DNA from 4 places in the Effusibacillus pohliae DSM 22757 genome. Region 4 is predicted to be linked to each of the others. Evidence: riboswitches for the same ligand, from Rfam matches in the RefSeq annotation. Region 4 holds a riboswitch; each other region holds the start of a gene.
What was found. Region 4 has a riboswitch for cyclic di-AMP ahead of C230_RS0104165 (TrkH family potassium uptake protein). Riboswitches for the same ligand answer to the same signal wherever they lie in the genome.
Positions count from the first base shown of each region.

Region 1: it holds a riboswitch for cyclic di-AMP, as region 4 does, so the genes downstream of both, C230_RS0118240 (LysM peptidoglycan-binding domain-containing protein) here and C230_RS0104165 (TrkH family potassium uptake protein) in region 4, are expected to answer to the same signal.
Region 2: it holds a riboswitch for cyclic di-AMP, as region 4 does, so the genes downstream of both, C230_RS0116580 (C40 family peptidase) here and C230_RS0104165 (TrkH family potassium uptake protein) in region 4, are expected to answer to the same signal.
Region 3: it holds a riboswitch for cyclic di-AMP, as region 4 does, so the genes downstream of both, C230_RS0111765 (APC family permease) here and C230_RS0104165 (TrkH family potassium uptake protein) in region 4, are expected to answer to the same signal.

Region 1 is NZ_AQXL01000135.1:87,766-95,633, reverse strand. Features, by position in the region: gene C230_RS0118260 (YczE/YyaS/YitT family protein) at 1-412, opposite strand, end outside; gene C230_RS20995 (AAA family ATPase) at 402-1,745, opposite strand; gene ltaE (low-specificity L-threonine aldolase) at 1,851-2,888, opposite strand; gene C230_RS23060 (hypothetical protein) at 3,136-3,312, opposite strand; gene C230_RS0118240 (LysM peptidoglycan-binding domain-containing protein) at 3,436-4,251, opposite strand; cyclic di-AMP (ydaO/yuaA leader) riboswitch at 4,256-4,414, opposite strand; gene C230_RS0118235 (polysaccharide deacetylase family protein) at 4,732-5,574, opposite strand; gene mnmA (tRNA 2-thiouridine(34) synthase MnmA) at 5,702-6,835, opposite strand; gene C230_RS0118225 (cation:dicarboxylate symporter family transporter) at 7,240-7,868, shown strand, end outside.
Region 2 is NZ_AQXL01000133.1:128,497-136,364, forward strand. Features, by position in the region: gene C230_RS0116560 (fatty acid--CoA ligase) at 34-1,596, shown strand; gene C230_RS21540 (gamma-glutamylcyclotransferase family protein) at 1,705-2,193, shown strand; gene C230_RS22715 (hypothetical protein) at 2,294-2,434, shown strand; gene C230_RS0116575 (YheC/YheD family protein) at 2,602-3,381, shown strand; cyclic di-AMP (ydaO/yuaA leader) riboswitch at 3,583-3,710, shown strand; gene C230_RS0116580 (C40 family peptidase) at 3,714-4,253, shown strand; gene C230_RS20830 (sugar-binding protein) at 4,707-5,576, shown strand; gene C230_RS0116590 (sensor histidine kinase) at 5,557-7,014, shown strand; gene C230_RS0116595 (response regulator) at 7,011-7,868, shown strand, end outside.
Region 3 is NZ_AQXL01000125.1:33,827-41,694, forward strand. Features, by position in the region: gene C230_RS20260 (LCP family protein) at 1-10, shown strand, start outside; gene C230_RS21420 (hypothetical protein) at 77-688, shown strand; gene C230_RS0111765 (APC family permease) at 808-2,712, opposite strand; cyclic di-AMP (ydaO/yuaA leader) riboswitch at 2,806-2,947, opposite strand; gene C230_RS0111770 (hypothetical protein) at 3,162-3,593, shown strand; gene rodA (rod shape-determining protein RodA) at 3,711-4,871, shown strand; gene C230_RS0111780 (hypothetical protein) at 4,897-5,355, shown strand; gene C230_RS0111790 (hypothetical protein) at 5,453-5,665, shown strand; gene ytaF (sporulation membrane protein YtaF) at 5,647-6,330, opposite strand; gene ftsW (putative lipid II flippase FtsW) at 6,345-7,451, shown strand; gene C230_RS0111805 (hypothetical protein) at 7,511-7,868, opposite strand, start outside.
Region 4 is NZ_AQXL01000099.1:17,795-25,662, forward strand. Features, by position in the region: gene C230_RS0104150 (MalY/PatB family protein) at 1-527, opposite strand, end outside; gene C230_RS0104155 (TrmH family RNA methyltransferase) at 548-1,354, opposite strand; gene C230_RS0104160 (potassium channel family protein) at 1,450-2,100, opposite strand; gene C230_RS0104165 (TrkH family potassium uptake protein) at 2,113-3,453, opposite strand; cyclic di-AMP (ydaO/yuaA leader) riboswitch at 3,585-3,719, opposite strand; gene thrS (threonine--tRNA ligase) at 3,910-5,853, opposite strand; gene ytxC (putative sporulation protein YtxC) at 6,252-7,151, opposite strand; gene C230_RS0104180 (DUF421 domain-containing protein) at 7,359-7,868, shown strand, end outside.

The DNA of each region.
Region 1 (7,868 bases), on a different contig from region 4:
CAGCGGTGAACAAGCCGATCCGGGCGTAAACCGATTCGTACTCCGGCACAAGGTGAAAGCGCAGAATCAGATCGCAAAACTCCCCCACCAACAGCATGTTGGCGACCGCACCCAGGGAGGGCCATTTTTTCAGCAGCAGACCAGCACTTGCCAAAATCGCGACACCGACCAGCTGCTGCACCCTGCCGAACGACAGCCCCGTGTTCCAACTGATCCCCAAATGCAGCACATCCCACGGTGAGGCGCCCAAATTCGCTTTCACCACGGCGACGATACCGTAGCTCATGATCATCAGTCCGAACACAAACACCAGCCAACGAACCGCCAACAGCGAAAAAAATTGTTTTGGCGCCGTCCGATGCGCCTGAAGATACGCAGTCTGCACAGGAGTAGTATGCGACTCAGTTTCCATCCGTATCCTCCCGTCTCAGCTTGCCAATCGACAGCAAGTATTCGCGAATCTTTTTCTCATAGCCGTTTGCGGTCGGCCGGTAAAATGTCGCATCCCGCAACGCATCCGGCAGGTACTGCTGTTTCACGTAATTGCCCGGGTAATCGTGCGGGTACAAGTATCCCTGGCCGTGGCCCAGTTGTACCGCGCCTTTGTAATGCTTATCCCGCAAATGCAAGGGAACTTCCACCGACGCACCTTGCCGGATTGTCTCCAGTGCCTCGCCGATCCCCACATACGCCGCGTTGCTTTTCGGAGCGGACGCCAAATAGGCAGCTGCCTGAGCCAACACGATCCGCCCCTCCGGCATGCCGATCAGCTCGACCGCCTGGAACGCGGCCACCGCCACCTGCAACGCCTGCGGATCGGCGTTTCCGATGTCCTCCGACGCCGAAATCACCAGGCGTCGTGCGATAAAGCGGGGATCTTCCCCCGCGTCGATCATCCGTGCCAGCCAAAACAGCGCCGCGTCCGGGTCAGAGCCGCGAATCGACTTGATAAACGCGGAAATCGTATCGTAATGCTGGTCGCCCGATTTGTCATAGCGTACCGCCCGCCGCTGAATCGATTCGGCCGCCACGTCCAGCGTTACGTGAATCGTACCGTCGTCGCCCGGAGGGGTCGACAGCACCGCCAGTTCCAGCGCGTTCAACAACCGTCTGGCATCCCCGTCCGCACAGCGCACCAGATGATCGAGCGCTTCTTCATCCATTTTGACCGAAAAATGACCCAATCCCCGCTCCGGGTCCTGCAGCGCCTGGCGGGCAACCTGGCGCAAATCGTCCTCCGCCAGCAAAGACAGCGGGAACACTTGCGATCGGGACAACAGCGCCGCGTTCACTTCAAAAAACGGGTTCTCCGTCGTCGCTCCGATCAGAATGATCAAGCCGTCTTCCACATTCGGCAGCAGCGCGTCCTGCTGGGCTTTGTTGAAGCGGTGGATCTCATCGACGAACAGCACCGTGCGTTGGTTGTACATCGCCAGCCGGTTTTTCGCCTCTTCCACCACTTGCCGGATGTCGGACACACCTGCCGTCACCGCGTTCAACGTGTGAAAATAGGATTTCGTATGGCCGGCAATGATTTTGGCAATCGTCGTTTTCCCCGTCCCCGGCGGACCGTACAAAATGATCGACGACAGCTGATCCGCCTCGATCGCCCGCCTGAGCAGCTTGCCCGGCCCGACAATCGCATCCTGTCCGACCAGTTCGTCCAATGTCCGCGGACGCATGCGGGCGGCGAGCGGAGCCAATTTTTGCTGCGATTCTTCCGCCTGGAAAGAGAACAGATCCATTTTCTCCACCCCTCAAATATTCCCATCAAAGTGACGCAAAGCTTGGCAGCGGATTCCGAGTACTTCGCGCCACTTGCTGCACCTTTTGGGCAGCGGGCCGCCGCCCTACAGACGCTTCACGACCCGGTGAATCCGCCGGATCGCCTCTTCAAGATCGGATGAACTGACATCCTTATGGGTGACAAAGCGGATCAGCGTATCGCCGAAGTCAACCGCCAGCACGCCTTCTTTAGCCAGCCAATCCAGCCATTCAGTCGCAGACCGGCCGGTGCCTGCCACATCTGCAATCACGATATTCGTCTCGACCAGACCGGGGTCGACTTGCCATCCCTTCATTTCGGCGAGCGCCAGGGCCAGCCGCCTGGCGTTCTCGTGATCTTCCGCCAATCGGTCCACCATCTCGGTCAGCGCCACGATCGCCGGCGCCGCAATCACCCCCGCTTGCCGCATGCCGCCGCCCAAACGTTTCCGCCATTGCCTTGCCGCTTCAATGAAATCGCGCGGACCGGCCAGGACGGAGCCGACCGGCGCCCCTAACCCCTTGGAAAAACAGACTTGCACCGTATCGACAAACCGGGTGATCTCCCGGACATCCACCGCAAGCGCGACCGCCGCGTTAAACACCCGTGCTCCATCCAGATGTACCGGGACCTGTTTGCGTTGTGCCAGTTCGTAGATCGCCTGCAGATTTTCGAGCGGCAGGATGGCTCCACCCGCCCGGTTGTGCGTATTTTCCAGGCAGATCAAGGCGGTGCGGGGAAAATGGATGTTCACCCCGCGGATCGCCCGCTCCACCTCCCGCGGATCCATCACCCCGCGCACGCCCGCGATCGTTCGCGTTTGCACGCCGGCCAGCGCAGACGCGGCAGCCGCTTCATAGAAAAAGATGTGGGAATCGGCCTCGAGAATGATTTCCTCGCCCGCCCGCGCGTGCGACAAAATCGCCACCTGGTTGCCCTGCGTGCCGCTCGTCACAAACAGGGCCGCTTCCTTCCCCAGTTTCTCCGCCGCCAGTTCCTCCAATCGGTTGACGGTCGGATCTTCCCCATATACATCATCACCCAGTTCCGCCTCAGCCATCGCTTTCCGCATCGCCTCCGTCGGCAGGGTGACCGTATCGCTCCGCAAATCGATCCGCTGCATCGTTCTCTCTCCCGTTTGTCTCGATGTAATTTCCGACTGTTTCACTCTGATTTTACTATTGTAATCCAGTGCGCCGCATATCACAAGATCGCCAAAAGGGGATTTACAATAAATGTAAATCAAACAAAAAATCCACCCTGTGCCATTCAGGAGACCCAATGCAAAAAAAACCGAATTCTTTCGTCCGGGTTTCTTTGTTCAAGTTTGATTGAGTTCTTTTCCGACAATCCAAACCTGGATCACCCCGTCATCCGCGCAAATCGTTTTGCCTTTTCAATTCCTGGTGAATCTGCCGCAGCGTGTTTCCGATGTTGCCCAATGCGAGCAAAATAAACCCAAGCATCACAAACGTGACGATTTCTCTCGTAAAACAGGCGACAATCGCCAGCACGATCGCATACAAAACGTAACGCCAGTCATTCATCGAATCCCCTCCCGTATCCTAGAAAATTATTCCATACCGATCGGCAAAACTCCTGCATCTGACCAAAAAAATCGCCGTTCTTCCAAGAGAACGGCGTCAGGGAGGCGAAATATCCGCTTTTTTCTACTTCAATATATAAATCTTTACATTTTGCATGCCAAACTGGCTGGCTTCCTCATCCGATGTCGGCACGAAAATATCGATGTGGTTCCCTTTGATCGCGCCCCCCACATCTCTTGCGTAGGCGATCATGCCGCCGAACGGCAGACCGGAAAACGAGTAACCGGTGATGTACAGCTTGGAACCGAGCGGAATCACCGACGGGTCGACCGCCACGGTACCCACCTGCAGCGGATTGCCGAAGTAGTCGACCGCTCCCCATGATCCATTGCACTGCGCAGATGCGGTATAAGCGGTTGCCACGCCGGAAATCACCCGGCTGTAGGCCAACGTTTGTCCCAAGGCTGTTTTCACTTGCGGCTGTTGCCCCGCAGTCGCGGCTGCAGTCGCTGTTGCATGCTTGGTGGCAGCCGGGGACACAACCGGTTTGCTGGCTACACCCGTTTTTGGCAGGCGCAGCACAACACCGGGGTACAGATTCAACGGATCGACGCCCGGATTCGCCGCCAGCAGATCCTTCAGGGGAAGATGCAGCTTGCGGGAGATTTTCCAGAACGTGTCATCGCCGGTCACTACGTATGTGCCATCGGCGTCCGCCTTTCCATCCGGCACCCGAATGGCTTGTCCGATCTGCAGATTCCGCGGATGCACGCTTGGATTGGCTGCGGTTAGCTCTGCGAGCGACACATGATGCGTTCGGGAGATTTTCCACAGCGTGTCACCCGGCTTCACCTCGTATGTACTCGCCAACGCCGGCGTCGCCAGACTGGCGATGGACAGGCCTGCGGCCATTGCGGCCAGTTTCTTTTTTGCACTCATGTTATCCTCTCCTTTTGTTCGCCTGCGGAGTTAGTTGTCGGGTTCGGATTGAGGATACAACCCTACGCCATCGGCGATTCACCCCAAACGGAACGACCGCGCCGCTCCGTAAAAAATAGGTCCCCCGCACTTCGATGGTTTGAAGTTTCGGCATCAACTACGATAACAAGAAAATCCCTCGCGAAAAAGCGGTAAATTATGGAAGAAAAACGGCCAGCTCGTTAACGTTAAAAAGAGGCGCGCTCGGGGATACTATCACGCGGCCTCTTTCAAATTTTTGTTTCACGTTTGACACCATGAGGTGCATCCCTGTGAATTCCACTGCGGATTCCACTTTGATGCGTCGTCGCTCCACATTTCTAGCAGACAGACTATCTCGTCCCGCTTCCTGCCTTCCGCCATGTCGGGCGGCGTGGCCTGATCCTTTGGACAGCCAGTGCGGTGTGCAGAATTTTACACCCGCCCGCCGGTGTGATCCACTCACGAACGATAAGCCGGGATGCCCAGCAATTCGGGGACAGTGACGAACCGGTAGCCTTCTTCCCGCAGCGTCTCGATCACACGCGGCAGCGCCCGCACCGTATCCTCCAGGCTTTCCCCGCGTCCGCCGGCGCTGTGTTCCAACACGATCGAACCGGGACCGGCATGGGCGAGGATGTTGGCTGTTACTTGCGCCGCAGTCAGCCTTGCCCAGTCGAGACTGTCCACATTCCACAAAATAATTTTGTTGCCCAGGGCGATGATCTCACGAATCACCGGTTCATTGAGAGCGCCGTATGGCGGACGGAATAGATGCGGTCTGACGCCGACCAGCCGGTGAATTTCGTTTGCCGTGCGCTCGACCTGCTCGCCGACTTGCGAAATCGGGATTTTCGTCAGGTTCGGATGATTCCAACTGTGGTTGCCGACCACGTGCCCTTCCCTGTAAATCCGGCGCAATACTTGCGGATGGTCCGCGATGCGCCTGCCGACACACATAAAAGTCGCTTTTACATCATAATGGGCGAGCACGCTCAGAACACGCGGCGTCCACACATCGTCCGGGCCATCGTCAAATGTGAGGGCGATTTCATTGCGACGCGGTCCGTGCAAAATCACATCGTTCGGAAATCGGGACGCCCAGTCTACATGCCGGACGTGCGGGTGCCGCTCCGCCATTCGCTCCGGGCCGTGCTGAAACGGTGCCACCTGGCGTGACAGATACTTCCACTGATCCGGTCGAACCAACAAAGCGGCAGGCGGTGGTGAAAAGCGGTATGGATGGTACCCGGCTGTCACAGGCCAGCCGTAGGGATACAGGTGGCATGGACTTGGAAAAACCATATGGAATCCCCCCAACGTATCATTCGTTGTACTATATGGGGAAACCCTCGGGCAGGTGCGAAAAAAAAACAGCGGGCACCCGTGGACGCCCGTGTTCTTCCATTCACTCCCGTGTTCGCCTTCAACGTCACTTGGCCGACGCCACCGCCTGGTAGGCAGCCGGCAGCTCGCGGTAGACCCGGTCAATAATGCCGCCGCCCAGGCACACTTCGCCTTGGTAGAACACAACCGCTTGCCCTGGAGTGACCGCTTTTTGCGGCTGATCAAAAGTTACGTCGCATGTGCCGTCCGGATGCGGATACACAGTTACTGCCTGATCCGGCTGGCGATAGCGGAACTTGGCCATGCATGAGAACGGCTGCGGCGGCTGTTTGCCGCTAATCCAATTGACATCGATGGCAAACAGCCCTTTCGAATACAGCCGTGGATGATCGGCCCCCCGTTCGACGTACAGAATATTGTTTTTCACATCCTTATCCACCACAAACCACGGCTCCCCGGCACCGCCGAGGCCCAGACCGTGCCGTTGCCCGAGCGTATAGTACATCAACCCTTCATGCCGGCCGACAACTTCGCCCGACGTGGTGCGCATCTCCCCCGGTTGCGCCGGCAGGTAGTGGCGCAAAAACTCCCGGAAGTCCCGCTCGCCGATAAAACAGATCCCAGTGCTGTCTTTCTTCCTGGCGGTCGGCAGATCGGCTTCCAGCGCGATTTGCCGCACTTGCTGTTTGGTGAGGTGGCCGATCGGGAACATCGCCTTCGACAGTTGGTACTGGTTCAAAGCGTTGAGAAAATAGGTCTGATCCTTGTTCGGATCGACCCCGCGCAACAGCCGGTATTCTTCGTCCGCGTGCGCGATGCGGGCATAATGGCCGGTCGCGATATAATCCGCGCCAAGCTCCAACGCCTTCTCCAAAAATTCGCCGAACTTGATCTCACGGTTGCACATCACGTCCGGATTGGGAGTCCGACCTTTGCGGTACTCGTCCAAAAAATATTCGAACACTTTCTCCCGGTATTCTTTTTCGAAATTGACCGTGTAATAAGGAATTCCGATATGCTCACAAACGCGCCGCACATCGTGAAAATCTTCCTCAGCCGTACAATGGCCAAACTCGTCCGTGTCGTCCCAATTTTTCATGAACAAGCCGATTACGTCATACCCCTGCTGTTTCAAGAGCAGGGCGGTAACCGAGGAGTCGACGCCGCCGGACATGCCGCAGACGACTCGTATATCTTCAGGTTTCCGGTTCATTTCCATCACCTTCCATCTATGCAATGCTTCGCCTCTGTTTAGCTTTCGCAATCCGCTGTACCGGCATGCGGCACCCGTTGTTCCCCAAAAAGATACCCCCACGGAGTACCGTGGTGGTATATGTTATCTCACAAGCCTGCTACCCTGTCAAGCCGGTTCCCCTCCTCGCAATTGCTGCCTCCATTATAAGACCCCGTTAAAAATGCGTCATTTGCAGCACTCCTGTAGCCTGCCATACAGCGGAGACTTTTTTGCACCCCAAAAAACGGATATTCTCCGCGAATCGGCAAGCACCGAGCAATTGCTCGGCAGCCAAAACGATTTTTGCTAGAATTTGTGTCTTGTCGTAAAACATCGTTTTGCAGTATCTTGAAAACTGCTGTTATAGGCATTTCAAGAGAGGTGAGAGAATGAAAAAATTTGGTTTGGCTGTACAAATTTTAATCGGACTGATCTTGGGGATTGCCGTTGGCGCCATTTTTTACGGAAACCCGAACGTCGCCAAATACTTGCAGCCGATCGGCGACATCTTCATTCGCCTGATCAAAATGATCGTCGTCCCGATCGTGATCGCCACGCTGACGGTCGGTGTCGCAAACGTCGGCGATGTGAAGAAGCTCGGCAAGTTGGGCGGCAAAACGATCATCTATTTTGAAATCGTTACTACGATCGCAATCGTCGTCGGGCTGTTGGCCGCCAACCTGTTCAAGCCGGGTGTGGGTGTCAACATGCAGCACCTGACGAAATCAGATATCAAATCATATGTGGACACCACCCACCAGGTCGGACACAGCTTTGTTGACACGTTCGTCAACATCGTGCCGAAAAACGTGTTCCAGGCGATCGCGAACGGCGATATGCTGGCGATCATCTTCTTTTCGGTGCTGTTCGGTCTCGGCGTGGCTGCGATCGGCGAGAAAGGCAAGCCGGTGCTTCGCTTCTTTGAAGGCGTCGCCGACACGATGTTCTGGGTGACCAACCAGATTATGAAATTCGCTCCTTTCGGGGTATTTGCCCTGATCGGTGTAACCGTTTCCAA
Region 2 (7,868 bases), on a different contig from region 4:
TTTTGTGAACTATATGAGGGGAGGAAGAGGATCGTGTTGCTGACCACACCATTTTTGAATACGGTGCAAAATCGGGCGGGCAAGCTGGCGATCATTGACGGCGATGTCAGACTGACGTACGGAGAATTTGGGGAGCGGGTGAAGCGGTTGGCCGGCCGGCTGCAGGCGATGGGCGTCGAAAAAGGTGACCGGATCGGCCTGCTGATGCTGAACAGTTTTCGCTATCTGGAGATTTATTATGCCAGCTTTTTGCTGGGGGCGGTCGTGGTGCCGCTGAATATTCGGCTGGCGGCGCCGGAAATTTCGTTTATTTTGCAGGATGCGGGAACGAAAGTGCTGTTCTTCCACCGCGAGTTTCTGCCGGTGGTGTTGCAACTGCGACCGGAATTGCTGTCGATTGAACAGTATATTTTGGCGGAAGACACACCTGTGACGGACTCAAATGCCGTTTGTTATGAGGACCTGGTGAGCCAGCCGGCCGGGTTGCGGCTACCGGAGCTGCACGAGGACGATTTGGCTGGTATTTTTTACACGGGAGGCACGACCGGATTGCCGAAAGGCGTGATGCTGACGCACAAAAATCTGGCGGTCAACGCCTACCAGGTGGCGCTGGCTATCGGATACCGGAGCGACGACATCTATCTGCACGCGGCGCCGATGTTCCATCTGGCGGATGGTGCGAGCACGTTTGCGGTGACGATGGTGGGAGGCGCCCACGCCCACATCCGCTCGTTCGAGCCGAAACGGGTCGCGGAGACGATCGAGCGGGAAAAAGTCACGGCCGTTCTGTTGGTGCCGACGATGATCAACATGGTGGTCAACCATCCGGAGATCGGCAACTGCGATCTGTCCTCGCTGCGCAAGCTGCTCTACGGCGCTTCGCCGATTCCCGCCGAACTGCTGAAAAAAGCGATCTCCGTTCTGGGATGCGAGTTCTATCAGGCGTACGGAATGACGGAAGCGGCGCCCGTTTTGACTGTGATGATGCCGGAGCATCATGTGGTCGATGGAGATGAGCGGGAGACACGGCGGCTGTCTGCTTGCGGGCAGCCGGTGTACCATGTGGAGCTGAAAATCGTCGATCCGGAGGGCAACGAGCTGCCATACGGCGCAGTCGGCGAACTGATCGCCCGTGCACCGAACATTATGAAAGGCTACTGGAACCGTCCGGAAGAGACGGCCGCCGCGCTGCGGGACGGCTGGTACTGGAGCGGTGACATGGCGGCGATGGACGAAGACCGGTTCGTCTACATCGTCGACCGCAAGAAGGATATGATTATCACCGGCGGCGAAAATGTGTACTCGGTGGAAGTGGAGAATGTGATTTACCAGCACCCGGCTGTGCTGGAGGCGGCGGTGATCGGGGTTCCGGATGAAACGTGGGGCGAGGCGGTGAAAGCGGTCGTTGTCACGAAACCGGGCCACAGCCTAACGGAGGAGAAACTGATCCGGCATTGCCGGGAAAAATTGGCCAACTATAAAGTGCCGAAGTCGGTCGATTTTGTCGATGCACTGCCAAAATCGGGCGCAGGAAAGATCCTGAAACGAACACTGCGGGACCAATATTGGCAAGGAAAGGAGCGTCAGGTGCAGTAGCCAAGCCCTGCCGCAGTCTGAAACCCGCCCGGGCAGAGGGGGTGCAGAACGGCTCGTTGGACTCGCAGTGAATACCGCGATTTGATAGGGTGGAGATGAGGTCACAGCATGCACTACGTATTTGTCTATGGCACTTTGCGGTCGGGGCAGAAGTACCACTCTTTGGTGAAGAAATTTGTCGTCACCGTCAAACCGGCATTTGTGCAGGGCAGATTGTACCATTTACGGGAGGGGTACCCGGCATTGGTTTTGGCTCGCGACCTGCCCCGTGCGGAGGCGGACGGACCGCAGCCTGCCGGGGGAGACAACGGCCGGACTGTCCGGGTGGCGGTCGCCGTCACACGAGTTCGAGGCGATCTGTTGGGCTTTGCCGATTTGAAGCCGGTGCTGCCGATCCTCGATGAGCTGGAAGACTACTATGGTCCGGGCGATCCGCGGAATTTATATGAACGTGTGACGGTTTGGGCGGCAGCCGGCGGCGGGCGCCGGGTGAGGAGCCTGGTGTACGCGTTCCCTTCCGGCAAACTCGGCTGGTTGGAGCGACATGCAATCCCGATTCCGGGCGGCGATTGGGTGAAATGGAAAGCCGGGCGGTGACTTCCAGCGGCATATTTTGCGATTCCCCGTTGGCTGCCCGGTTCGCCGAAACCCGGGGCCGCGTACTATATCCGAAAAAGCATTCGGGAGGCGAACGCAGGTGCGCACAAAACGGCGGCGTTTGGCAGCGGACACCCCATTTTCTCCCTCTTATTACATCGTGCAAGGACGCCAAGGGGGGTCGGTCTGTTTGGTCACCGGCGGCATTCACGGCCGGGAAATCGCGGGGATTTCCGTATAAGGCAAACGAGAAGCCGCTCCATCCCCTGGCAGCCGGGCTGTTGGGATACCCCGCTGTCACGGTGGAAACTTCGATGAATCTGCTGCTGGCCGATCGCGTCCGCTATCAGATGCGCATCGTTCGCTATTTTTTGCGCGAAATCGGCTTGGTGTGAGGGGTGATCCAATTTGAACAAACCGGACAGACGACCGGAAATGGGAAAATGGGGACTCTGGAAATTTTTTTCTTCCGTTCGCTCGATCCGCCCCTTTTTGCCGCCGACGACCTTGTTGACCCGCTCATCGCTCGCCGCCTATTTGGCGAATTACAAGGCGGTCTATATCAAACCGACCGGCGGTTGCCAGGGGCGGGGAGTGATCCGGGCTTGGAAAACGGACAGCGGCTATTCGTTCGTGCGGGAGCGGGGTGCGCCGGTCGCCTGCCCGTCGATCGATGATTTGTACCGAAAAATCAAGCCCGGCGGCCGCAGCTATATCGTGCAAAAAGCGATTCGGCTGGCGGAAGTCGCGGGCCGCCCGTTTGACATCCGGCTGATGATGATGCGGGGACCGGACGGCAAATGGCAGTATGTCGGAATGGTCGCGAAAGTGGCCGGACCTGGCAGCGTTATCACCAACCTGGGACGCGGCAAAGGATACGTGACGGAAGTGGAAACCGCCTTGCGCCGTTCGCTCGGCCTAAGACCGCAGGCCATCGAGGCGGTCAAGCAGCAAATGATTCGGTTGGGGTACGACACCTGCCGCCGGTTCGACGATTACAAACGGTACTGGCAAATCGGACTCGACCTGGCGGTGGACAAACGGGGCAACGTCTGGATGATCGAGGAAAATACTGGTCCCGCCCATTTTCTGTTTGCCAAATTGCGGGACAAATCGACCTATCGGAAAATCAGGCAGTTTGCCAAGGCCCACTGGGCCCGTGGCCGACGGAGGGTAGCCGCCTCATAGATTTCGTTTTCCTTGGTAAGCGCAAAGACCGAGTTGATCGGTCTTTTATTTTTGGAGAGAGAACCCTTGGAATCAGCAAGGCATTCCGTTGCTTTTGCGGATTCAGGGGTTATTTTTTGACTGCAAACGCTGGCCACAACAGGCCAACCGTGCCAGAAATTACAGGCTGACAAGCCCAGGCGTCCCATGTTACCCTTATCACGAAAAAAGAAGCCGAAGCTCAAAACGAGCGCGGGGGATCCACTTTTGGGGTGAAACTGCTGTTGCAGTCGGGGAATCCCTTTTTCCGAACCCGTCAGCTAACCTCGCAGGCTTGAAAGGGAGTGGTGTGCATGTTGAAACGCAAAGTGTTGTCGCTTGTGGCGGCCGGGGTTGTGGCTGTCTCGCTGGCCGGTCCCGTATCTGCGGAAACAGGGTATCGTTCGGCGAATCTGCCGCCTGGAGTCAGTTACGACCAGAATGTAATACCGGTAGCCCCGCTGGATGCGGATTATCAAACCAAGTTTGATGCGGTGCTGAAAGTGGCCGAAAGCAAGCTGGGCACCCCGTACCGTTGGGGACATAATGAAGACCGGGGCCAGTTTGGATTCGATTGTTCCAATTTTACCGCTTATGTGTACCACCACGCATTGGGATACAAGATGAGCGGGTCTTCGCAGGTTCAATACCGTTCGGTCGGCACGCCGGTGCCCAAGTCGGAGATGCGTCCGGGCGATCTGGTCGTGTTTGACCAGGGCCACCATGTCGGAATCTATATCGGCAACGGCCGCATGATCCAGGAGGGCGGCGGTTTGGGCAAAGTCGGCTATCTGCCTCTGAAACCCGGTTCCTACTGGTACAAGCACATAACGGTTGTGAAACGGATGTTTTAAGTGGAACTCCCCGGTGACGGCCGGGGAGTTTTGCTATGCACCCAGAGGGCATATAGGGCGACTTGCCAATTCATTGCCATAGCGCCACTGATACTCTTTGAGTGCAAGTCACGTCACGACGGCACAGCCGTCGGATCGTGCTATGCAAGAGCGGCAGGAGATCGGCGGTCCATGCGGAATTATATCTATACCAATCTGAAAATTTGCAATTGGCAGCCTGCCCGGTGTGACTGGTTGCATCCAACGGGAGCTGGTTGCGTGCCGGTCGTGAAGCCGCCGGATCGTGCATGCGCCGCATAGCGTCGGCCAGCGCTCGATAAAAAGTAGGAGGGGTAGCATCTGAAGCAAAAGGTCCTGATTGCGACACTCACCGGATTGTTGCTTCTCTCGCTTCTGCAGACCGTGTATTATACCGGCAAAATCTGGTCTGTGCAAGACACCGAAGAAAGCAAAATGTACGAAAAACCGCGCTATCACTTCATCCTGATTTCGCAGGAAATCAACAACCCGTATTGGAAATTGGTGTTAAAAGGGGCGGAGGATGCAGCCCGCAACAACAATGTGGCGATCGAATTTCGCGGTCCCGTGGAAAGCAACTTGGAACAGCATATCCAGTTGATCGAGATGGCGATCGCCAGTCGGGTCGATGGCATTTTGACACAAGGGTTGGAGGAAGCCAAGTTTCAGCCGGTCATTGACAAGGCGATCGCGCGCGGGATTCCGGTGATCACCGTCGACACCGACGCCCGCACTTCGAAACGGCTTACCTATATAGGAACAAACAATTACCAGGCAGGGTACCAGGCGGGCAAACATATGGCGGAAGCGCTGCACGGACAGGCAAAAATCGGCATTATCACCGGCAGCTTTGAAGCGTCCAATATGATCGAACGGCTGCAAGGTTTTCAGGATGCGATCCGTGATGAGCCCGGCATGCAGATCGTGGCAATTGAATCATCGAACATCAGTCGGATCCGGGCGATGGAAAAGACCGCCACCCTGCTCAACCATCATCCGGAAATCAACGCCCTGTTCGGGGCGAGCGCTCTTGACGGGATGGCGATGGCGCAGGTTGCCTTCAACCGGGGCAGACATGATTTGTATATCCTGGCATTTGACGGATTGCCGGAGACGATCGACTGGATGAAAAAAGGAGTGATTGCCGCAACGGTCGTCCAGGAACCGTACCAGATGGGTTACCACAGTGTGGAGCAATTGATCGACGCAATTCAGGGAAAGCGGTTGCAGCCGTCCTATTATACAGACATTCACATTTTGACAGCCGACCAATTGAATCGTCGCGGTGTCGGGGCAAAGGAGTGAAGGAACGATCCGCATTCACATCAAGCTTTTGTTGTTTTCCGCAAGCGTCATCCTGCTGTTTGCCGGTGTATCCGTCTTGATTCTTTGGAACAAGGAAACGGCGCTTCACCGGTACGACCAGATTGTCCGCCGGCTGTTGCTTTTGAACGAAATCTCCTGGCAAACCAACCAGATGATGACGCTCGTCACCAACTATATGAACGCTCCGTCTGCGGACACGGAAGCCCAGTTCACGCATGCGTATCAGCAGTTGCAGCAAAAGCGTTCCGAACTGGCTTCGCTCGAAAATCAGACCAACTTTCTGACCGTCCGCAACTATGAAAATCTAATCAACAGCTTTCTCGAGCAAGCGGATTTGTTCTTGCGGGATTACAAGCGAAACGAAATTGAGCGATATACGTCAGACTACGAGGAAATGGCAATGATCGCCCGATTTGTCAAAGAGACAACGCTTGATCTGATCGACAACACGTTGACCGGCTACCAGATCCTGTACGAACAATTGAAATCGAAAGAGGAAGACTACCGCCGGTTGATTGTCAGTCTGCTGCTCGCCTCGATTTTGCTGATGGCGTTGGTGATGCTCCTGTTCGCACAGAGCATCACGCGGCCGATCCGTCAGTTGGAGCATGCCGCCCGGCTGATCGGTCAAGGTGATTTTTCCGGCGAGGATGTGCAGGTGACCTCGAAAGACGAAATGCAGGTCCTGGCGCATGCGTTCAACGTGATGAAGCGCAATTTGCGGCAGCACGTGCAGGCGATCCAGGAGCGGGCGGAAATGGAACGGCTACTGCAGGAAGCGGAGCTGAAAAGCTTGCAAAGCCAGATCAACCCGCATTTTTTGTTCAACACGCTGAACACCATATCCAAACTCGCCTATCTGGAAGAGGCGGAGGAGACGAGCGAACTGATCGACGCGGTCTCCTCGATGCTGCGCTACAGTTTGCGCAAGCTGGATCATCCGGTGACGATCGCGGAGGAAGTCGAACATGTCGAACACTATTTTTACATCCAGAAAAAACGGTTTGGCGACCGGGTGGCAACCCAGGTGACGGTCGATCCGGCCTGCCGTGACTTGCCGATTCCCAACCTGACCTTGCAGCCCCTGGTTGAAAACGCGTTTATTCATGGCGTCGATGACCTGGAGTCCGGCGGCAGGATCAGCATCCGGATTTATCCGGATGCGGACGACTGTGTGATCGAGGTGGAAGATAACGGAAAGGGTATGTCGGACGAGCTGCGAGCGCAGCTGCTGGCGTTCGAACATCACGCCGTCCGGCAGGGCCACTCAACGGGGCTCGGACTGCACAATGTGTGGCAACGGCTTGCCCTGTTTTACGGGGATCGGGTGAGGTGGGACATTCGCTCGCAAGCGGGAGCCGGCACCCTGATTCGTCTGCAATTTCCGATGGCCAGAAAAGAGGTGGGATCCGTATGAAAGTATTGATTTGCGACGACGAACAGATTGAACGCATGGCGCTGCGGCAGCTGCTGAACCGACACCTGCCGGAGCTGCAGGTGGTGGCGGAGGCGGCCAATGGCCGGCAGGCGATCCTGCTGGCAGACCAGCACCACCCGGATATCATCACGATGGACATTAAGATGCCCGGGATCAACGGGTTGGAGACGATTCAGGAAATCCAGTCGCGGCATCCGCATGTCCGGTTTCTGATGATTTCCGCTTACGATACGTTCGATTATGCACGGGAAGCGATCCAGCTGGGCGTAAAAGATTACATTCTGAAACCGAGCAAAAAAGAACTGATTCTGGCCAGCTTCCGCAAGGTGATGCAAGATATCGAGCGGGAACGGGCGGCCCGGCAGGAGCGGCTCGAATTACTGGAACAGGTGGCTGCGATGACGCCCCTGGCGGAGCAAAAAAGGGTGGAAGAGCTGTTGAACGATCCGGCGGCCCACCAGTTGGAAGCGGATGTGCCGGGCGACTTGCGAAGCGGGTATGTACTGACCGTCTGGCTGGACACGACACAGCGGCACGATCTGCAGCCCATCCTGTATGACCTGTTGAAAATGTGGGGTAACGTGTGGGTGGGGCCGTACCGGGATGGACGAATGCCGGTCATTATCTGGAAAGCGGGGAACCGGCAAGCGGGAACAGACGCTCCTCCGACCGGTTTCCTGCGCTCCGAGGTGCACGCATTGGCTCGCAAAATCAAACAGAGGTTGCCTGAACAGAACGTTTGCCTGACGGTCGGCCGGTTTGCCAGCGATCCTGCGCAATTTCCCAGGTCGTACCGGGAATCGCTGCTGGTCAGACGGTGCATGGGCCAGCGG
Region 3 (7,868 bases), on a different contig from region 4:
TAGCAAATGATGGGAAATGGATCGTGATTATAGATACTGAACTTCATTACTATTTTCGAGAGAAGGTGTAAATGATATGTTTACACTCATCAAGCGGCATTGGCTGACTGCCATCGCATGCCTCTTAGGTACAGCCGTTGTTGCCGGTATTTGGTATTGGGCTTGGTGGGCGGGGTCTCGTCCGCCGGTCAATTATGTGGCTCCGCATTTTACAGTGGTCAACAAAGATGGCCAATCCACCGATTTTTTCAAGCTATCCGGTAAGGTACGGGTGGTGTATTTCTTTAAATCCGACCCCTCATCGATTGAAGATATGATCAATTTGCAGGAAAAACTCAAGGAAAAAGAGCTTTTTGGAAACGCTGCCTTATTGATTCCTGTTCCGCTAAATGAAGATATAACTCCCGCTTTAGTAAGCGAGTATGGTTTCAAAGCGGATCTTAGTGGGTGGTGGTTCCTTTCCCCGAAAGAAAATCCGTATACAATTGCTTCTCGTTTCTTTCTGAAAGGGGTAAATCATTCAGATAAGATACTCACAACCGACCCGATTATCGTCGAAGTAGATCGGAATAATTGGGTTCGGAGAGTCATTAATGGCCATTTTGCAGGAAATGCCACCGATGTAGAAGAGGGCACTCATAGCAAAGAGAACCTAATGCGAGACATCGAAATCATGGCGCAGGAGTGAGTGGTTGTTCTTTCAAGAATTTCTTTCAGGATTCAAATAGAACGGCTGGGCCAGCAAGGGGTCCAGCCGTTGCATCAGAGAGGACGATGCGGGGAGCAGTTTGAACCGCGCAATTGGGTTCACCTTTGCAAATGGTATGGGACGGTTGTGATAATTACGTCTTTGTGTCTCAATAACCATGCCCGAAGCAGCAATGCGCTTTGGTTGTGCAATATAAAGTGCCACCATTTTCTCGGGATAAACTGCGGGATCAGGATATGAACATGATCCGGCCGTCCCTCATGTGTTTCTACACGTTGAATAAAGCGTGTGATTGGGTTCAGAAGTGACCGGTATTCACTTTTCAGCGTCACCAGGCGACATGGAGCTCCCCATTCCTCCCATTTTTTCTCCATTTTATCAATATCTTCATCGTTAAACCCCACATATAAGGCGATCACGTCTGTGTGTAAACTTTTGGCGAATGATATGGTGTTCAGCACGACTCGGTGGACGCCTGACACCAGCACGATCGTCACAACGTGGTGGGATCTCGGTTTCATCGTCTTATAATCGATTCTCAATTCATCGGCCACTTGCTCATAGTGCCGACGAATGGCGAGACATCCGAGAACGATCGCAGGCAGGACCACGATCACAATCCAGGCGCCATCCGTGAACTTTGTGGTAGCGACCACGATCGAAACGAGTGCCGTGGTTACCGCGCCAACCGCATTTACCGACATTTTCAGCTTCCAATACGGCCCTTTGATTCTTAGCCAGCGGCGTACAAGTCCGATTTGGGCGATCGTGAACGAAACGAATACGCCAATCGAATAAAGCGGAATCAGCAAGTTTGTTTCCGCTTGAAACGCCAATATCAAAAGAGAAGCCAGAGCCGCCAGAATGATCATTCCGTTTGAGTAACCCAGGCGATCCCCACGGATCGTCAGCGATCTGGGCAAAAAACCGTCACTGGCAACAAGGGCTGCCAGTTGTGGAAATCCCGTAAATGTGGAGTTGGCTGCCAAAATCAAAACAATAAATGTCAACCAGATGATGATTTGATAGATGGGACCGTGGCCAAAATAAACGCCTGCCAATTGGGACAGCATCGTATTTTGAGGATCCACCGAAATTCCCTTGACATACAACTGGTAGGCAAATCCCAACAGAGTTCCGCCGGTAATGAGTCCCAGCGCCACGTAAGCTTTTACCGCATTTTTTGCCGCCGGTTCTCGAAAAACGGGAACCGAGTTGGAAATCGTCTCAATTCCTGTCAAGGACGAGCAGGCTGCGCTAAACGCTTTTAATAAAAGAAGTGTGGTGAGTCCTTTTGGTATAGTACCAACCGACGGCGTCGAGGGTTGCACAAATCCTTTCTGCAGCTGATCGGTGAATCCCGTCAGGATCAGGAAAACCATGCTGATCATAAACAATAGAGTGGGCCAGGCAAATATGCTGGCTGACTCTGAGACCCCGCGCAAATTCACCAAAAGAATGATCAGCACACAGATCACCGACAGGGTGGTGGCGTGGGGAGCAACCACCGGATAAGCGGACGCAATGGCCTGTACTCCGGCAGATACGGAAACCGCTACGGTCAGGATGTAATCGACTAGCAGTGAACCTGATGCAACCAAGGGAATCCAAGACGTTTTAAAGTTGTCTCTGGCGATCATATAGGCGCCGCCACCGTTTGGGTACGCCAGGACACCCATAATGTAGGATACAATCAGTATGATCAGGAGTACCACGGTGGCGAAGGTGATAGGCAGAATCAGCCACTTGGCGGCGGGGCCTAACATGGCCACTTCTGTCATTCCGGCTTCCGGCCCATATGCGACGGATGAATAGAGGTCGGCGGCCAGTACAAGCAAAGCCACAAACCAATACAGTTTGTTATGTTTGGCATGCAGTTCACTTGTGCGCATGGGCCGGCCGATGAAGATCCGTTTCAGGCTGTTGAAGTTGGCAAGCGCAAAAATGATGGCCAAAACAGCACTCAGGACAAGCAGGGGGTGAGTCCAATGAGGATTGAACATCTAAACGTTCTCCTTTCCCAATGTTACGGGTACCAAGTAGTTTGCCAATCATTTGCCTGGAAAATGCAACAAACGGCCGGAAAGGCCGTTGTAGCCTCCTCTGCTTTCGCCTACGGAGTTAGCTGACGGGTTCAGGTGGCAGAAGAGTTGTCACCTTACCAATGATGATCATTGGATTCACCCCAAAAGAATTGGGTCCTCCGCTCTGTCGAAACAGATTCGGCATTATCCGGTTAATGAGCATTATTATAAAACAGTGTTAAAAATGCACAATGGCCGGTCGATGGGGGGAGCGGCATTTTTGGTTCGATTTGTTCCGAATCTAACGAAAAATAATGTGTTTTCGTTGCCAAGCATCCATTTTCTTTAGTTTCAAGTGCCGAGTCAGTGCGGAAAATGGGGAGAGAGTGGTATATTTAGAAATAGAATGGATGAATAGGAGGAACCGTATGTCTGATCATCATCCGATCTTTGGCCACACCATCACAAACCAGCGGCTGGGCCACCATCAACACCCCCTAGCCCTCCACGGTCCCATTGTTCATATCAAATCAGTTATTAAGACAGTCGAAGAAGATGTGCGGGTGCAAGGGGTTGCCCATCACCACCTGCTAATTCATCAGACAGCGGTGTTTGACGTTCGGGGCGGGGATCCGTCAATCGTTAAGGACGAAATTTTTTGTTCAATCCGTTATGGAGATTCATGGGGGTTGAATGGGCCAATTCCAGATCTTCAGGCAGGTCAGGTGATTGAGTTGCAAGGAGAATACATTGACAAAAATCATGCCTATCCATCGGTTGGCAATCCCGGTGATCCGGTGTTGCATTTCACACATCATCCGGTTGGATTTGTGATTTATCAGGGAGTCCGTTACGAATGATTGCCCATGAGCGGCTGTCGGCCGGTACAGACGATTGTTTTTGCGTTTTCCACAATTATTCCGTATTTGTTTGATATATTATGTAGATGCGGAACTTGAAGGACAGGTGGCATTGAAATGGTAAGCAGAGAGTGGCTGAAACGGCATATCAAAGACTTCGATTTTCTGATGCTGCTCGTGTTGCTCGCGATTTCGGCGATCAGCACGGTCGCCGTCTATTCGACCACGGTCCACCGTCCCGGAATGGAAGATTGGTACGTCAAAGAAGTCGCCTGGCAGATCGTTTCCTATATCGGCACGCTGTTTTTTGCGATACTCGATTATGAGATGTTTCGAAACCGCGTGGCCTGGATCGGATATGGGATCAGTCTGTTTTTGCTGGTTATCGTATTCGCGTTTCCCGCTGTCAAAGGCGCCCACAGCTGGATTTTGCTGCCCGGTTTTCAGTTTCAGCCGTCCGAGTTTGCGAAAATCTTTGTGATACTGACGATCGCCGATTATATGGCGAAAATCAGACAGCAGCAAACCGCTTTTGGCTGGAAACAGTTCGGAACCGTCTTGCTGATTGCGGGAGTACCGCTTGTTTTGATAGTAAAACAGCCTGCGCTGGGGCAGGCGCTCGTGCTGATCGGAATCTTGTTCAGCATGACCGTTCTGTTTGTCAGCAGGCGGCAACTGATCCTGTTGGCGATTGCCGGCGGGCTGTTGGGCACAGCGGTTATTCTCGGTACAGCCGTGTTTCCCGATCAGACGTTAAAGCTGATTCACAATCTTCCGCTGGCAGAGCATCAGAAGGAACGAATCGTCACGTTCCTCGATCCGGAAGCGGATCCGACGGGGATCGGGTACCAGGTGATGCAAGCGAAAATCGCTGTCGGAGCCGGCCAGTTGTTCGGAAAAGGACTGTTGCACGGGTCACAGACGGAAGGCGCTTGGGTGCCGGAGCAGTGGACCGACTTTATTTTCTCGGCGATTGCGGAACAATTCGGGTTTGTCGGATCCAGTTGTTTGATTCTGTTATTTTTCGTGTTTCTCTATCGAATGATTCTTGTCGCGTCTACAGCGCCCGATGATTTTTCGGTCTATTTTATCGCTGGGGCATTCGGCATGTTTGCGTTTCAAATCTTTGAAAACATCGGGATGAATCTGACGATCATGCCGGTCGCCGGGATTACACTGCCGTTTGTTTCGTACGGAGGAAGCTCGCTGCTGACCAATTTTTCGGTAGTGGGTATCGTTCTGTCGATTGCGCTGCGGCGCAGAAAATTGGCTTTTTAGGACCAGCGATGGGAGGGGATAATCGATGAAAAAATGGCTGACTCTGCTGATGACGCTGGCGTTGATGTTCGGAACCGCCGGATCTGCCCTCGCAGCCTCGAGCAGCAAGGGAACTTTCAGCGGCACTGTTCGTTCCTCGCAAACGCCCGTGTCGGGTTCCCATTTCGTCGGCAGTTACGGTACCAGTTCCAGTTCGCAAACCTACAGTTCGGGTCCGAAAAGCCCTTCGGCCAATGTCACACAAAGGCCGTCGTATCCAACACCCGTTTTGCAGCCGTCGACCCAGACGAAATCGTCTGTTTTTGGCGGATTGGGCCATTTCTTCGGCGGGCTGGCAACCGGCGCGGTGCTCGGGTCGCTGCTGGGGCACATGCTGCATCCCTTTGGAGGTTTCGGGCACGGGTTTTCGATTTGGGGATTGTTGTTTGACGCTGTGCTCGCTTATTTGATTTATAAGTTGGTTCGCCGGTTTATGGGGAGGTAACCGATGAGGATCTGGTTTGACGAGCAGGACTCTGTTTGCGTGTTTGTTGCGGCCAGGTACGGACAGCCGCCGCAACAGGTGGAGGCGGAGCCGCTGTATGCTGTATGAAGAGAAAACAGGATTTTTCGCGGTGGCCACCGCCCGCAACGGGTTGTTTCGCTACCCGCTGACGGAACAGGATCTGATCGGTGCGGTGGCCGTTTATCTGGCGGACTGTCATCGGTTTGATCCGCACGGCTTGACGATGGAACTGTTTTTTGAACCGGGCAAGGGGGTTTGGGCGGTCATTGATCAGATGAGGATCTCGTAAACGCCGATTCCGATCAGGAGCAGTCCGGCGATCAGATTGGAGTAGCGGCCCAGCCAAGCTCTTGCAATCCGATGACCGGCGCGAACGCCAAGCTCCACTGTTAGTAACGAAAATGCACCAACTGACAGGGTCGTCCAGAACGGGGAGACGCCGCTGATTCCGGCACCGAAGCCGCTTGCCATGCAGTTCAAGGCGAGCGCCACCCCTAATGAAATCGACTCCTGCCAGGAAATCACCCGATCCTGATCAATGTCCGCATGTTCCGGATTGCGCAAGACGGCGGTCAAGGCATCATCCGTATCAGCGGGCGACCGGTTGAAAAAACCGGAGCCGATCGTCCAGGCGCCGATGGCCACGATCAGAAGGCCGCCCATAAGGTTTGCGACGCTCGGGGGAACGTAGCTGGACACCCACTGTCCCAACGAAAGGGTTGAATAGGTGGCCAGCATCGAAATCAGTGCGATAATCAGATTGGAAACAAAGGGGATCCGGGTGGAGCGCATCCCGAATGAAACGCCAATGCCCAAATTGTCCAGATTGGAAGCGAGTCCGATCAATACAATCGTGATCCAGTGCATGGGAAACCTCCGCTTATTCTTACTTATTGCGAGATGCCTCCCTATACTATGACAGATAACTTGGCAGAGTTTCCATGCTGGTTTCAATTTGGAGGAATTCGATGAAATTGACGCGGCACCGGCCTGATTTTGTTTTGTTGATCACGGTTTTGCTGCTTGTCAGCAGCGGTTTGTTGAACATCTACAGCGCGAGCATGATTTGGGCGTCCGAGCATTTGGACAAGTCGCCGCATTATTTTTTTATCCGGCAGTGTTTGTGGGCGGCCGTGGGGTTGATTGCGATGGTGACTGTCATGAACCTGCCTTATTGGAAGTGGCGGGACTTGTTGAAATGGCTGATTCCCGCATCGCTCGTCAGTTTGCTGTTGGTGTTCGTTTTTCCAAAAGTGGGAGGGGCGCATCGCTGGATTGCTCTTGGCCCCGTGTCGTTCCAACCATCCGAACTGGCGACGCTGACGGTGATTGTCTACCTGTCCCATCTTGTTTCGAAAAAGCACGATCAGCTTGCCGATTTTAAAAAAGGGATTGTACCGCCTCTGGTGGTCATCGGGCTGTTTGCGGGACTGGTGCTGATCGAGCCGGCCATGGACGGCGCCTCCCTGTTGGCGGTCAGCGGGCTGGCCATTCTGTTTGCGGGCGGAACCCCTGGCAAGCACTTGGCGAAAATTTTGCTCCCTTCCGGACTGTTGGCGGTTGCGCTCGTCATGTTGTCCGATTACCGCCGAGCGCGGTTGCTGGCTTTTCTCGATCCTTTTTCACCGGAAAACATCCAGTATTGGGGCTATCAGCAAGCAAATTCCCTGTATGCGGTCGCATCCGGCGGTTGGACCGGCAGAGGACTGGGCCGGAGCATCGAAAAATTTCTCTATCTGCCGGAACCGCACACCGATTTTATTTTTGCCATCTTGTCGGAGGAGTGGGGAACGCTAGGGGGGATTTTGCTGATCGCACTGTTCGCGGTGTTGATCATCCGGGGGATTCGGGTTGCTTCCCGTCTGCCGGACCGGTTTGGGGCACTGCTAGCGGTCGGCATCACGGCGATGATCGGCTTTGCCGCCTTGGCGAATATCGGGATGGTAAGCGCAGTGCTGCCGGTGATCGGAATCCCTCTTCCTTTTGTGTCCTACGGGGGCAGTTCTTTGCTCATGAAATTGATCGCAATGGGGCTGCTCTTGAATCTCTCCCGGTACACCGTGGAGGATGCCTGAAGCAACCAGCCAGCACGCTTATTTCAGAAGCAGGCTGGCTGTAGTTTATTGGCGTTTTTCTATTTTCCGGACAGGGACTGGTAGAACTCGTTTTCATATACGTGCAGCGATTCGCTGTACTGGGTTGCGAAGCTGTTGCTGACACCGAGCTTCCTGGTTCCCGCCAAAAATGTTCGAAACTTGTTCATGCCCCCCTGCCGGATCAAATTTTCGACCGCCAGGTAATCCTCCCATTCGACGTTGTAGCGGGCCCGCAACATGTCCTGTTCGCTTGCCGACAGAGGCAACAACTGGCCGCGTTGGGCGACTTGCTGAATTTGGCGGTTTAAGGCGTTTGTCATTTGTTGAGCCATCCGGGGATCCACCTGGTTCATCGCTGCCATGCCGTTGTGCCAGGCGATCCCTTCATTCACCCAG
Region 4 (7,868 bases):
CTCCCCACCGGATTGTGCGGACTGCAAAGAATCAGCATTTTGACGGCCGGGTCGATTTTCGCTTCGAGATCGTCAAAATCCATCGTATAGCGCCCGTTTTCCCATTTCAGCGGATTGTTGACGATTTCCCGCTGCTGCCCCCGGATGATGCGGAAAAACGCATGGTAGACGGGCGGCTGGATGATGATTTTATCGCCCGGTTGTGTAAACGCTCCGATCAGCACGGAAAGAGCCGGCACTACACCGGGACCATGTGCGATCCATTCTTTCTCGATGTGCCAATCATGCCTTCTTTTCAGCCACTCGACAATCGAGTCATAATACGAATCGGGTCTCATCGTGTAACCGAAGACGCCGTGTGCCACCCGCCGCTGCAACGCTTCCATGATAGGCGCGGGAGACATAAAATCCATGTCCGCCACCCACATCGGAATTGCGTTCTTCACGCCAAAGCGCGCTTCCAAACCGTCCCATTTTTCACTGGCAGTGTTCAGACGATTGATTTCCCGGTCAAAGTCATATCTCATCCTGCCACCTCCTTACGCGCCTACTCCTTCACCCTTCTTTGCCTCAGCGCTTCGTACAGAATCACGCTCGAAGAGATGGCAGCATTCAAGGAATCGGCTTTGCCGGGCATCGGAATCGACAACCAACGGTCGATCGCTTGTCGGATTTCCTCGGAAATACCATGCGCCTCGGAGCCGATCACAACCGCGATCCCGCCTGCCAAATCTTGCGAGTAGAGATCCGTTTCGACATCGGTCGAAGTGCCGATGACGGTCACCTGATGTTCCCGCAAAATCGGCAGCAATTCTGGCAAGGAAACTTCTACAATCGGCAAATGAAACAGCGATCCCATCGTCGCCCGAACCACTTTCGGGTTATAGAGGTCCACGCTGCCCGTTCCGACAAACACCGCCGTCGCCCCGACCGCATCCGCCGAGCGAATCATCGTGCCGAGATTTCCCGGATCCTGAACCGCATCCGCCACCAGATACAACGGATTCTGCCTGGCGGCGAGCAAGCCTTGCCAGTCATGCTGATACTGCTGGCCGATCGCGATCACGCCTTGCGGCGTCCTGGTATCTGCCACATGCTCAATCACCGCCTGGTTGACCTGGATCAGTTCCGCGCCGAGCGAAAGGGACCCGTTGAGAATCCGGTCGACCCGTCCGGTCGGCAGCAGCTCCTCGAGAATCAGCACCGTTTCCAGCGGCGCCCCCGATTCCACCGCGTCCTCGACAAGCCGAATGCCTTCGATCAAAAATCGGCCGGTCTGATCCCTGAACTTTTTCTGCTTTAAAGCCGCCCATTCTTTAACACGACTGTTACGTGAAGATGTAATCCGTTCCACCTGCAATCCCCTTTCTTTCACAAGACAACATTTGGCCTGCGTCCGACCGAACCGAGTTCTGCCACGACTGCCGGCCCAATCGGAGGCAGGCGCAGCTACGCCTGTTCCTCAAGTTCCTGCAAATCTTCGTTTTTGCCGACTACGACCAGCACATCCCCTTGTTTGATCCTATCCTGCGCCATCGGCGAAATGTTGATCTGATCGCCCGATTTGATCGCCATCACGGTGCAGCCAAACTTCCGCCGGATATCCGACTCGGCGAGCGTCTTGCCGACCATCTTTTCGTTGGCCACAATCTCGACCATGCTGTATTCCGGCGACAGTTCGATATAATCCAGGATGTTTGGCGAAATCAGGTTATGCGCAACGCGGACTCCCATGTCCCGCTCCGGGTAAACCACCCGATCGGCGCCGATTTTTTCCAACACCTTGCCGTGCAGCTCGCTTTGCGCTTTCACCACGATTTTTTTAACGCCCAACTCTTTCAGAATCAATGTGGTCATGATCGAAGCCTGGATATCGGCGCCAATCGCCACCACCACCACGTCAAAATTCCGAATTCCCAATGCTTTCAGGGCGTTCTCGTCGGTTGAGTCAGCTGTGACCGCATGCGTCACAAAATCCACCGCATCCTGGATACGGTCTTTATTCGTGTCGATGCCGAGCACTTCATATCCCATCTCATACAGCGTTTTCGCCACGCTCGTTCCAAAGCGGCCCATCCCAATCACCGCATACTGCTTCATGAAAGAAACCTCCTAGCCCACGAACAATTTTTCTTCCGGGTATTTGATCAATGCTTTGTCCTGTGCGCGGGCGGCCAAGGCCAGCGCCAGGGTGAGCGGTCCGACCCGGCCGGCAAACATCATCAAAATCAGAATCGCTCTGCCGGCATGAGACAATTCGGGCGTCAAATTGGTCGACAAACCGACCGTGCCAAACGCGGACGTTGCTTCAAACAAAAGCCGGATGAATTCTTTCTGCTCCGTGATCGTCAAGGTAAAAGTGACAGCCAGCAACATGATGGCGGAAACAACGGCTATCGCAAACGATTTGTAAATGGTTTTCAGATCGATGCTTTTGCGGAACGCAGACGTGGTGTCCTTGCCGGTGATGACGCTATACACGTGCAGCAAAATCACGATCGTCGTAACCGTTTTGATACCGCCCCCCGTCGACCCCGGTGAAGCACCGATAAACATTAACAAAATCGTCCACAATTTCGAAGCATCCGTGATCGAACCATAATCGATCGTCGCATACCCGGCCGTTCTGGCGGTGGTGGATGCGAACAGCGAGGCGAGAATTTTGCCGTCCCAACCGAGCGACCCGAGCGTCTTCGGATTGTGCATCTCCAACAAGAAGTAGCCGATTGCACCGATCAGCAGCAATGCGCTTGTCATCGTCAGCACCAGTTTCGAGTGCAGCGACAAGCGCGCTGGTTTTGGCGCCTTCCACAGATCGACCAGCACTGTGAAGCCCAGCCCTCCCAGAATGATCAGGAGCATGATCACCAGGTTGACCGTCGGATCGTCCACGAAACCAGTCAAACTTTTAAAGTCGCCAAACAGGTCAAACCCCGCATTGCAAAAAGCGGAGACCGCGTGAAAGATTCCATAGTAAATCGCCTGACCGACCGGCATCTCCACCGAAAAGCGGACAGCGAGGATCGCAGCAAAAATCAGTTCGATCCCGACCGTGATCAAAACGATGTTGCGGGCCAGCCGGATCACGCCCTCCATCGAATTGACGTTGAGCGCTTCCTGGATGACCAACCTTTCTTTCAATCCAATCCGTCTGCCGGTGTAAATAATGATAAAGGTGGCGACCGTCATAAACCCAAGTCCGCCGACCTGGATCAAGGTCAGGATCACCAGCTGTCCGAACAAATTGAATTGGGTCAACGTATCGACCACCACCAGACCGGTCACGCATGTGGCGGAAGTGGCCGTAAACAAGGCGTCCAAAAAATTAAGACCGACTCCGCTGTTGGAAGCGATCGGCAGACTGAGCAGCGCACCCCCGACCAGAATCAGGGCTGCAAAGCCGACAGTCAGAATCCGCGCAGGGGTCAACCACTTCTCAAGTGATTGCTTCATCTGAGTCCTCCTCTTTCCACCCCAAACCGTACAACAGTAGAATGCCCAGTTTTGGAAAAACAAAAAAACGGCACATGCTTCCCCGTTCAACCCGAAAGGGAAAGTTGCACCGAAGAAAAAGAGCCAATTTTCCTCCCCCTTGCTTTGGCCGACGAAGTTAGCTGACGGGTAGGATGGCAAGGATCAACATCCCTCCTGCATGCGCAGGATGAACCCCAAACAATCGGGTCCTCCGTTCCCGCGACGGGATTAGGCCTTGATCTGGACTATTGAACTAAGCATACTCTTCCCGCCTGCAAGAAGCGAGTCCAGCAATTGTCTTTTTTTGCATGTGAAAGCTTGCTACATCCGTTATTTTCCTGCCATGACCGTTTTTCTCAGCCAAGCTCCGGTTTGCAACACCACACAAAAAAATCCGGGCAGCGCCCATTTGCCAAGCGCCGCCCGGTAAGCCGGTCACTTCCGGTCCTTAATCTCCCGCAAAATCGCTTCCGCCACTTCCTCAACCTTCTGCACGCCCTGGTCACCCGCCCCGCGTTTACGTACGGAGACAGTGCCGGATTCCGCTTCCTTCGCTCCCACCACCAGCATGTAGGGGATCTTCTGCATCTGGGCTTCGCGGATCTTGTAACCGATCTTTTCGTTCCGGTTGTCGAATTCGACGCGGATCCGCCTGCTTTTCAGGTATTCATAGACTTTTTGCCCGTATTCCTCAAACTGCGGTGAAATCGTCAGCACCTTCGCCTGCACGGGCGCCAGCCAGGTGGGGAACGCTCCCTCGTACACCTCGATGAGATAGGCGGTCATCCGTTCCATCGTACTCAAAATGCCGCGATGGATCACAACCGGACGGTGCATTTTACCGTCTTCGCCGACGTACTCGAGGTTGAATCGTTCCGGCAGCAGGAAGTCGATTTGCGCGGTGGACAGGGTTTCCTCCTTGCCGATCGCCGTTTTCACCTGCACATCCAACTTCGGCCCATAGAACGCCGCTTCCCCTTCCGCTTCCACATAGGGGAGACCCATTTCGTCCATCGCTTCCTTCAGCATCGACTGCGCCTTTTCCCACATTTCGTCGTCCTGGTAGTATTTTTCGGTGTTGTTCGGGTCGCGGTACGACAGGCGGAACCAGTAGTCCTCAATCCGGAAGTCCTTGTAGACCCGCTGGATCAGCTCCACCACCCGCTTGAACTCCGACTTAATCTGGTCGGGCCGGCAGAAAATATGGGCGTCGTTCAGCGTCATCGCCCGTACCCGCTGCAGGCCTGACAGCGTCCCGGACATCTCGTAGCGGTGCATGGTGCCCAGTTCCGCAATCCGCAGCGGGAGATCGCGGTAGCTCCGCAGCTCATTTTTGTACAGCATCATGTGATGCGGGCAGTTCATCGGGCGCAGAACCAGTTCTTCATTGTCCATTTTCATCGGCGGGTACATGTCTTCCTGGTAGTGGTCCCAGTGCCCGGAAATTTTGTACAGCTCCACACTCGCCAAGTGTGGGGTGTAGACATGTTCGTAGCCGAGGCTCTCCTCAAGATCGACGATGTACCGCTCGATCGTCCGCCGGATGCGGGAACCGTTGGGCAGCCACAGCGGCAGCCCCTGCCCGACCTCCTTGGACAGCGTAAACAGCTTCAGTTCCTTGCCGATCCGGCGATGGTCGCGGCGCTTCGCCTCTTCCAGCCGCTGCAGGTATTCTTCCAACTGCGACTGTTTCGGCCAAGCGGTGCCGTAGATTCGCTGCAGCATTTCGTTTTCCGCGTTACCGCGCCAGTAGGCGCCGGCGATCGAAAGCAGCTTGAACGATTTGATGCAGCCGGTCGACGGCAGGTGCGGGCCGGTGCACAGATCGGTGAACTCCCCTTGCGTATAAATGGAAATCACCGCATCTTCCGGCAGGTCGTTGATGATTTCGACCTTGAAACGATCGCCCCGCTCCTCGAACATTTTGAGCGCTTCTTCGCGGGCGATCTCCTGCCGGCGGATCGGCAGATCTTCCTTGACGATTTTCTGCATTTCCTGTTCGATTAGCGGTAGATCGTCAGGCGAGAACGAACGGCCGGAAAAATCGTAGTAAAACCCGTCTTCGATCACCGGACCGATCGCAAACTTCACTTCCGGCCACAGACGGGCCACCGCCTGTGCCAGCAAATGCGCGGTCGAATGACGCAGCGTCTCGAGTCCTTCCGGGTCGTCGTACGTGAACAGTTCGATTTTTGCGTCTTCCGTTACAGGCGTGGTCAGGTCGACCAGCTTGCCGTTGAGTTTCCCCACCACCGCGTTCTTTTTCAATTGCTGCGACAGAGACGACGCAATCTCCAGCAGTGTCGTGCCGGCAGCATAGGTCCTGACGGAACCGTCTTTCAGTTCGACTTTGATTTGTTTCTCCACATCGACTGCCATTTTACGTTCCTCCTTTATACGTAGACTGCAGAATCAATGAAAAAGCGCCCTCATTCCCGCGGACACGAAGTCCGCAAGGACGAGAGCGCGCTGCTCACGTGGTTCCACCTTGCTTCAATCCGGACTGGCTCCGGATCCTCATTTGCCCCTATAACGGAGGGATTCCGTCCCGAAATACTGACTGCCCCCAGCCGACCGCCGGGCGGCGCTTGCTGCAACCGCGTGCCAGCAGGAAGACAGCTTCCTTCGGGAAGCTACGAGGGGGTCATCCATTTGCCGTTTCACAAGGGTGCTTGCAGCCTCCGGCACCCTCTCTCTGGGAGTCGTGCAAATGAACGGTGTCCTCGATCATCGCCATTTGTTGCATATCCGTTGTAATGACACATATGATAATGAGTTTATTTCGAATAGTCAAGAGGAAATTGCCCATTGTCACAAATCTCCAAAGTAGCCTGACAAAGCGCGCACCCCTTGCACATATGCAAACGCTCCGCAAATACCCGTTTCACCGTTTCCACCAGCGCTGTATCATCCGGCATCAGGCCTGGCAGGTGCAGCCGCAACTGAGCCGGGGCCATCGTAATCAAGGTGGAAATGACCATATCTGCTTGTTGCTGATCCTTATCGGTCTGATCTTCCGCTACCTCCTCCGGATGTGCATGTGTCATCGGACATCCGTCGTGATTCACCAGAAGCATCCGGTTTGGCTGCACAATCAGGTGAATCAGGGGAGAACGGGAGTGCTGTACGCGCAAAAAGTCCCGCAACAGATTGACGAATTCCTGATATTCCCGATCCATCAAATATTCATCAATCGCCCGTTCGATCGCATGCACCCGGTCGTATGCCAACTGGCGCAGGCGAAACCACACCATTCCTTCTATATTCAACACCGAGTGCTCACGCAAATAATCGCGAATTTCCAGTTCGATTTCCACCCTGCGAGGCAAGCGGGCACTCGGCCGCCGGTAGGCGGACAAATAGTGCACCGCTTGTTCGGTCAGATAATCGACTTCGTCCGCATCGTAGTATGTATATGCCTTCGCAATCTGTTGGCGGATGCAGGCGCGTTCCCATTCAAGCGACAAAAAATCGGCCAACGCCTTCGCAAGAGCAGCCTGTACCGTTTCGATCCGGTCCCGATTGTTCAGTTCCAATGTAAAATACCAGTGGTCGCCCAGCCGATATCTGCCGGCCGTGAACGAGACACCAGCGGCCCGCGTCTCCTGCAGTTCCCTTTCCAGATAACAGGCGAGCCGGTCAAACAGCTTGCCAGTACCGATCGCGTACCGGTACAACCCCCTCACCCTTTCATTCGCTGTCAACAAGCCCCAAAGTGTTATACAGTATATGTTCCGGCGGTACCACTTATACGAATTGCACTTTGGGTCACGACAAGCGGGCGGCTGTTGTCGCCGACAAATAATTGGAAGCGGTTCGGGAAAAATAGGGAAGGTGGTTGCAATGAATCCCGATTTTACATTTGCCATTAAAGGAGCCAGGACATGAAGTTTCTGTGGGAAGCGGTCATTTTGATGTGCGCGAGTATGGTGCTGCTCAGGATCGCCGGGAAAAAGTCGGTTTCCCAGATGACCACCATCGAGCGAATCACGCTTCTCGCGATCGGCACCACGATGGGACATGCGATTCATGAAAGCGAATTGTGGCAAACGGTGGTGGTGCTCGCCGTCTTTGTGGCGGTATTGATTTTCTTTCAATTCATCCAGTTTCGGTTTAATTTTCTCGAACGAATCCTGATTGGGAATGCCACACTGGTGATCCACAATGGTCGAGTGATCACCCAAAACCTGTCAAAACTGCGGATGACGCAAAACCAATTGGAAATGCGCCTGCGGCAAAAAGGGATTTCCTGCATCTCAGACGTGAAAACGGCGACGATCGAGGCCAACGGGGAGCTTGGGTATGAGCTGATGGAACACGCCAAACCGCTCACCCGGAGCGACCTCAACCAATTGCAAATGCAAGCCCTGCCAAACCAACAGGCATCCAACCCG